2 regions of the Arthrobacter sp. TJ-263 genome follow, and region 2 is predicted to be linked to the other one. Evidence: riboswitches for the same ligand, from Rfam matches in the RefSeq annotation. Region 2 holds a riboswitch; the other holds the start of a gene.
What was found. A riboswitch is a leader RNA that binds a small molecule or an ion and turns the genes downstream of it on or off. The one in region 2 is predicted to bind cyclic di-GMP.
Positions count from the first base shown of each region.

Region 1: another riboswitch for cyclic di-GMP. It lies ahead of AC4D2F_RS08905 (glycoside hydrolase family 26 protein); the one in region 2 lies ahead of AC4D2F_RS08305 (response regulator transcription factor).

Region 1 is NZ_JBZCNE010000001.1:1,865,831-1,869,686, reverse strand. It holds gene AC4D2F_RS08910 (DNA-formamidopyrimidine glycosylase family protein) at 168-974, shown strand; gene AC4D2F_RS08905 (glycoside hydrolase family 26 protein) at 1,011-2,258, opposite strand; cyclic di-GMP riboswitch class I at 2,276-2,350, opposite strand; gene AC4D2F_RS08900 (peroxiredoxin-like family protein) at 2,607-3,278, shown strand; gene AC4D2F_RS08895 (hypothetical protein) at 3,306-3,566, opposite strand; gene AC4D2F_RS08890 (GAF domain-containing sensor histidine kinase) at 3,643-3,856, opposite strand, start outside.
Region 2 is NZ_JBZCNE010000001.1:1,749,726-1,753,581, forward strand. It holds gene AC4D2F_RS08285 (PadR family transcriptional regulator) at 1-62, opposite strand, end outside; gene AC4D2F_RS08290 (hypothetical protein) at 167-388, shown strand; gene AC4D2F_RS08295 (LysE/ArgO family amino acid transporter) at 420-1,025, opposite strand; gene AC4D2F_RS08300 (LysR family transcriptional regulator ArgP) at 1,095-1,991, shown strand; cyclic di-GMP riboswitch class I at 2,105-2,179, shown strand; gene AC4D2F_RS08305 (response regulator transcription factor) at 2,290-3,105, shown strand; gene AC4D2F_RS08310 (hypothetical protein) at 3,102-3,536, opposite strand; gene AC4D2F_RS08315 (DUF6221 family protein) at 3,759-3,856, opposite strand, start outside.

The DNA of each region.
Region 1 (3,856 bases), 120 kb from region 2:
CGATGGACTGCGATCCTCTCGAATCTAGACCACCTGGTCGGCCGGGGCGAGAGGAGTTTCCAGAGGCAACATGCTGTAGGGGAGTGCCGCGATGCAGGCCCTGCCGTGTGAGGAAGTGTCGGTGCCGGGCGCTAGGTTGGCCGGAAGCACCAGGACAGGGAGGCTCCGTGCCCGAGGGGGACAGCGTGTTCCGGCTCGCCGTCCGCCTGCGGCGATCCCTCGACGGGCGCGCGCTCAGCCGCGGCGACCTGCGCGTTCCCGCGCATGCCGCCACGCCGCTCGACGGGATGCGGATCGCGGAGCACGTGACCCACGGCAAGCACCTGCTGACGCGGTTCGACGGCGGGCTGACCCTGCACACGCACCTGCTGATGCAGGGGTCCTGGACGGTCACGGCCCCCGGGAGGGCGCTGCCGCGGAGGCTCCTGCCGGATGCTCGGGTGATCCTCGCGGTGCGTGACGGGCCCACGGCGTACGGGCTGGACCTGCCCGTCGTCAACCTCCTGGCCACGCGGGCGGAGGGCGACGCCGTGGGTCACCTCGGTCCGGACCCGCTGCGGGAGGACTGGTCCGCGGACGAGGCGGTGCGCAGGCTGCGCCGCGGCCCGGGAGAGCGCGTGGCGGCCGCCCTGCTCGATCAGCGGAACATCGCCGGGTTCGGAAATCTGTGGGCCAACGAGCTCTGCTTCCTGCGGGGTGTCCACCCCGACACAGCAGTGGCCGACGTGGACGTGCCGGCACTGGTGGCCCTCGGCGCCCGGTGCCTGCGGTTCTCCGCGATGCAGCCGGGTGCGCACCAGGTCACCACGGGGAACACCCGGCCGGGCGAGAAGCACTGGGTGGCCGGTCGCGCCGGCAGGCCGTGCCTCCGGTGCGGCACCGCCGTGCACGTCAGGGCGGAGGTCCCGGATGATCCTGGCCGTCGTCGGACCTGGTGGTGTCCGCGCTGCCAGCCGCCACCGCCGGGGCACTGACGCCGGCGTCCGGGCTCATCCCGTGCCGGGCGCCGGTCAGCGTCGCGCGGCGAGTGCCGTGGCGAAGGCGTCGGTCGAGGCGGGGGAGCTGTCGATGCGCCAGTCGGCCTCCTTGACGATGTGGAACCAGACGAGCGCGACGACGTCCTGCTGCGCGGAGACGTACCTGAACAGGTCGGAGATCCACCGGGGTTTGGACCCGCCGATCTCGGACGAGGCAGTCTCGGCGATCATGATCGGCGTGCCCGGGGCGATCTGCCGGAGCTGTGCGATGCCGTCCCCGAACAGCGCCTCGGGTTCCTGCCAGGAGCTCCACGCCTGCGACGTGCCCCAGTTGTAGCCGTCGAGCGCCACCACGTCGACGTAGTCTCCACCCGGGTACAGCCGATCCATGGGCGTGGACCCCCAGTAGGGGACATTGGGGTTCCAGACCCAGCTGACGTTGGTCGCGCCGGTGGAGGCGACGACGTCGTGTACGTGCCGGTACGCCGCGATGTAGTCGGCCTCGGTGTTGCCGTTGACGCCGGCGGCCCACGGGTACCAGTCCCCGTTCATCTCGTGCGCGAACCGCAGATACACGGGCTGCCCCCAGTGCCCCAAAGCCGTGCCCCACTCGCGGAGGTAGGCGTCGAACTCGCCGGCCGCGATGCGGTCGAGGGAGTAGGCGGGCTGGTCGGCGCCGCCACCCCAGGTCCACGGCTCCCAGGTCAGCAGCGTCTCGGAGCCGCGGGCGCGCACCGCGTCCAGCTCGGCGATGGGCGCGGGCTGGTTGAAGTCCTTGTAGGACAGCACGAGGGAAGGGGCCTCGCCCGCGAGTGTCGCGACCTCGTCGAGCTCGCCGCCGGCCGCGGGCCCGCCATTGGTGCCGACGCCGAAGCGGATGCCCTTCGGGGCGCCCGGGGCGGGCGCAGGCTCGAGAAGCGTGTATCGGACGCTCGCCGTGCTGGTACCGACCGTCGCCGTGATGTCCACCGGGCCGGTCCCCGTCGGCACGATCGAGACGGTGAAGGCGCCCGTCGGCGACGTGGTCAGAGCCGCACCCACGGCCCCTGCCACGACGGTTCCCCTGCTCTTCCTCGGGAAGCCCGCGCCCGTCACCGTGACGGCGGCGCCGGGTACTCCGGAGGTGGTGCTGACCGTGACCCTGGGCGTGCCCGTGGCCGCGGCCTGGGCGGACACCGGCGGCACCCCGAGCATGAGGACGGACAGCACCGCGGCGACCACGACGAGGCGCGCGGCGGTCGTCAGGACTGCAGCTGCTGCGAGACGGGGAACGGGAAGCATGATCGGCACCTCACGGGTTCGGTGGCCCGGCTGACCGCGAGGGTCCCGTGGCTTTGCGTCCCCGGCTCGCGCCGGGTTTGCCCTTGTCGCCGAGCGGCTGCCCGGGCGTCGTGGGTCCCCGCGATGCAGCGGGACCCGCACCCCATTGTCCCGTCGCATCTGCCCCGCAGCCGCCGGAATCCGCTGAGCGGTGGCCAAGGATTCCGTCAGGTCTTCCGCAGCGCGCATCCCCGGTGGGCCCCGGCCGCCGCCCGAATATGGCCGTCGTCTTGGGAAATCGTGTGGCCTGGCCCACAATTGGTAGTGCGACGGGCTCGAGGCTCCCGTCGTGGTGTGCGGAGGGAGAAGATGAAGCAACGACAGAAATTCACCGACACGATCGCGGCGCAGGTGGACGAGTTCAGGCCGACCTTCGAGGCGCAGGTGGGCCCGGCGCTCGCGGAGGTCTTCATGATGGAGCAGGAGGAACTCCGCCGTGCAGGGCTGCCGCAGGGGATCGCCCGCGTGGGCGACAAGCTTCCCGAGGCGATCCTGTACGACGACGGAGGGCATCCGGTGCCCCTGCGCGAGGTCCTCGGGGCCGCAGCCGCGATCATCGTGTTCTACCGGGGCGAGTGGTGCCCCTACTGCAGCATCACCCTGCAGACCTACCAGCGGGAACTGAGCCCCCTCGCCGAGACCTTCGGGACGCGGCTCATCGCCGTCAGCCCCCAGCACCCGGAGATCACGCGGAAGATGGCACACGAGAGGGGGCTGTACGTATCGCTCTACTCGGACGCAGGGAACACCCTCGCCTCGCAGCTCGGGATCGTCACGTCACCCAGCCCCGAGTCGACGCTGGCGCGCATAGCCCTCGGGATCGACGTCGCCGGATCCAACCTGGACCGGTCGCTGACGATCCCGTTCCCCACGGTGATCGTCGCCGACGCGACGGGCACCATCCGGTTCATCGATGTTCACGTGGACTACACGAACCGCACGGAGACCAGCGACATCATCGATGCCCTCGTGGCGCTCTGACGGTAGTCGCGCCCACCGGAGGCGGGCTCAGGCTTCCTTCGCCTCGTTGTCGGCGTCCTCGTTGTCGGCGGATACGAAGGTGTCGCGTGCCAGCTGACGGCGATCAAGCTCTTCCCGGAGTTCGTGGTGCTGCCCTTCGGTCTCCGCGTCCACGCCCCCGTCACGGATGTACTGCACATCCCTCGAGCGGTGGTTCCTGCTGTTCAGGATGTCAAGGTCATCCCGATCGATCGATGTCAGATCCTCCGGGAAGAGCTTCGCCGGGTCCAACCTGCTGTTATCACTCACGAAGTGCCTCATTCACATGCAACAAACCCAAGAGCCCCGCTTCTAGAGGCGAGACCGACATTACCGCAATCGCCTCCTACCTCCCGGATTCCTGGTCCCCGCCGCCCTCGGTGCCCAGGGGCACGATGAGCAGGATGTGCGTTCCATGGCCGAGGGTGCTCGAGATCGAGAGGGTGCCCTCGCAGAGTCCGGTCCGGCGCCGCATCTCCGTCAGTCCGGGACACGAGGGCGGTTCTGCGAACCCGGAGCCGTCATCGATGATCTCCATCTCGAGGCGATCCGGAAGGGCC
Region 2 (3,856 bases):
ACGACCGTCCCGCGCCGCAGTTCCTGCAGATGTCCGGCGACCAGGCCCTCGTCGATTTCCATGTCAACACTATGGTGTGCGACGCACAGTGTAGGAAGAGGTGATCGGTTGTCGTCCCGGCGATCACCCGCCGGGGGTGATCCGCGGGAGTGCCATACTGTCGCCCATGGATCTCGAACAATGGTGGAACAGCGTCACGCCGCAGACCAGGGAGTGGCTGATCGCCCACAACGGTGAGGCGCTCACGCCAGAGGTGGTCGCCGAGATCAGCAGGGCCGGCGGCCTGGTGGCCTCCGAGTCGTGGTGGATGGGCGAGCGCAGCCCCGACGGCATCCTGCTCTCGGACGCGGCGACGGACTGGATCGAGGAGCGCGCCAACGAGGAATAGCCGCGGGTAGCGCCGCGACCACCGACGCGCGCTACCGCAGGACGAGGAGCACGGCCAGCAGGAGCATGACGGCGGCGATCAGTGCATCGAGGATGCGCCAGGCCCAGGGGCGGGCGAAGACGGGGGCGAGGAAGCGCGCCCCCACGCCGAGCGCCGAGAACCACAGGATGCTGCCGAGGGCGGCGCCCGCGCCGAACCACCACCGGCCCGGCGTGCCGTGCGTGTTCGCGAGTGATCCCAGCAGCAGCACGGTGTCGAGATAGACGTGCGGATTGAGCCAGGTGAGGGCGAGGCAGGTTCCGAGCGCGGCACGCCAGGACGTCGTCGCGGGCCCTCCGTCGACGTCGAGCCGCTCCCCCTGGAGCGCGCGCCGCCCCGCGAGGACGGCGTATCCCGTGAGGAAAGCCGCCCCGGCCCAGCGCACCACCTCCACGAGCACGGGGGCCTGCTCGATCGCCGCTCCCAACCCGCCGACGCCGAGCACGATGAGCACGAGGTCCGAGACGGCGCACACCACCACGACCAGCGCGACATGGGACCGCCGCAGGCCCTGGCGCAGCACGAAGGCGTTCTGCGAGCCGATGGCGACGATCAGGGTCAGTCCGGCGGCGAAGCCGGTGGCGGCGGTGGAGATCACGGAACCAACCTAGGGCCGGCACTTATGCTTAGACAAACTAATGCTTCTTCACCGAGATAAGAGTTGCTTATGCGATTAGTCGATCCGGGACAGGCCGAAGCCCTTGCGGCGATCATCGAGAAGGGCAGTTTCGAGGCAGCGGCCTCCACGCTGTCCGTCTCGCCCTCAGCGATCAGCCAGCGGATCCGGGCCCTCGAGGTGGCCGTCGGGCGCCCGGTCCTCACCCGCACACGCCCCCTCCGCCCCACCGGAGCGGGAGAGGCGATCGTCCGCTTCGCGCGGCAGCTCGAACTGCTGTCGGCGGACCTCGCCACCGAGCTCGACTCCGCCCGCGACGGCCCCCGCCGGCGGATCACGATCGTGGCCAATGGCGACTCCCTGCACACCTGGGTACTGCCGGCCCTCGCCCGCGTCGCAGACACCCTGCAGCTCGAGATCCTCCGGGAGGACGAGGACTACTCCCTCGACCTGCTGCGCAGCGGTGCCGCCTCGGCGGCCATCACGTCCGTGGCCACTCCCGTGCAGGGATGTTCCTCGCAGCCGCTCGGCGTCATGCGCTACGTGCCCGTCTGTTCCGTGGACTTCCGGGACACCTGGTTCGCCGACGGGGCGACGCCGGAACGGCTCTCCCGCGCCCCCGTGGTCCTCTTCGACCGGAAGGACGACCTCCAGGACCAGTACCTCCGTTCGCGCATCCGCAGTGCCTTCGACCCGCCGCGTCACTTCCTGCCCGCGGCGCAGGCCTTCGCGGACGCGATCCGCTTCGGCATGGGGTGGGGCCTCGTGTCCGAACTGGAGTTGCGGTCCGACCCCCAGGGCCTCGTCCTGCTCGACCCGGGAGGCCACGTGGACGTCCCCCTGTACTGGCAGCAGTGGCGCCACGGATCCACGTCCCTGGCTGCCGTCAGCGACACGGTACTGCGGTCCGCGGCGCTCCTCCTCCGCCCACCTGCGCGGAGGAGCTGACGGCGAGGGAGACACCCTGCGTCGGGTGCCGTGGCGCCACGGACCGACGGCGCTCCCCGTCGTTCATGACGGTGTCCGTGGGGGTTGCTACTATCGTCGAGCGAGCAGCCGCTCGTCGACAAAGGCAAACCCGGTGCGAGCCGGGGACGCAAAGCCACGGGACCCCTGAGGTCAGCCGGGCCGCCGAAGAGAACAGGTCCACGGAGTATGCCTCGGACACGCCACGTCCCCCCAGTTCCCAGACCCGCCCGCCGGCAGACCACGGCCGCCCCACGGAACCGCCCCGGTGCAGCACGCGATGAATAGCTCCCCACCGGGCGATCGTCGGGCCGCCGTCGTCATCGAGGACGATCTCGACATCCGGAACCTGGTCTGCGCCGTCCTGGAACAGGGCGGCTTCGTGGTCAGTGGTGCGACCACCGGGCGCGACGGTGTCGACGTGGTCCGCCAGCAGCACCCGATGCTGGTGACCCTGGACATCGGGCTCCCCGATATCGACGGTTACGAGGTCCTGCGCCGGATCCGCAACACCACCGACTGCTACGTGATCGTGCTCAGCGGCCACAGCGACGAGATGGACATCCTCACCGCACTCCAGGCCGGAGCCGACGACTACGTCCTGAAGCCGTTCCGGCCCCGCGAACTGCGGGCCCGCATCGACGCGATGCTCCGCCGCCCCCGCATCGGGCAGAACACGCACTCCCCGCCGGCCCGGACCGAGGCACTCGCAACCCCCGCGCCCACCCCGTCCGACGACGATGCCGTCCCGGCGAAGTCCGCCAACGTCCTGCGAAACGGCGGCATCACGGTGGACGGCGACGCGCGGATCGCCAGCTGTGCCGGCGTGGAACTGCCGCTCACGAAGACCGAATTCAATCTGCTGTACGAGCTGATGCGCGGCAACGGCGCCGTCCGGACCAAGGAGGAGCTGGTCCGGGTGTCCCGGGGCGGGGACTACCGGGGGTACAACTTCGTCAGCCGTACGGACGAGCGGGCCATCGAGGTGCATATCGCGAATCTCCGCCAGAAGCTGGCGCGCGTGGACGGCGGCCCGGACCTCATCACGACGGTGCGGGGCGTGGGGTTCCGCGTCGTGCCCCGGGACAAGGACTAGCTGAGAGCTGCCGCCGCCCCGGGGTGATCCGGGTAGCCTGCCCGCAGCACCCCGAGCGTGTCCGCTGCGCACGCACGCAGCAGGGCGCTCGCGCGCCGGGCGCCGTCGAGGTCGTGGGCGATTATCATTCGGTGGACCACCCGCGCAGCCTGGTCGAGGCGGACCGCGCCCACCATCATGGCCGACGTCGTCACGCTGAGGACGGCGTCCTCGGCGCCCGTGGCATCGCCGGCCCCGATCCTCAGCTCCAACCGCTCGAGCTTGCCCTCGAGCGTCGCGGAGAAGTCACGCGCGAACCGGAGGACGACGGCGGGGTCGGAGAAGTCGTGCGCCATGTCCCCGAGGACCGAGGGGTCCACGAGGGGCGCCGCCTTGCCCGGCGCGTCGAGGGACGGGGCGGCATCGTGTGGGAGGGGTGCCGCGCCGTCCACCGGATACCGGCCCTGATACTGGTCAGGGCCTGACGGAGTCGAAGGTAGGGGCACACTCCAAGCCTAGCGATGGCAGGTGGGCGGCGTGCACCTGCAAGGAGTTCTTGCGCAAAGCTTGCGCTGGAGCAGGACGTTTGCCGGTACGACCGCTGCGCTTCACCGTCCCGTCACCCGGTGCCGGCCGGGCGGCGTCGGGCTCCGGGCGCCTGAGCCGTCCTCCGGTCAGGCCTTCCACTCCGGCCGGTAGCCCCCGTGGCCGGCCCAGGGACCGGCGAGCAGCTTCAGCACGCTCGACCCGTGGGGCTCACCGAGGTCGGCGA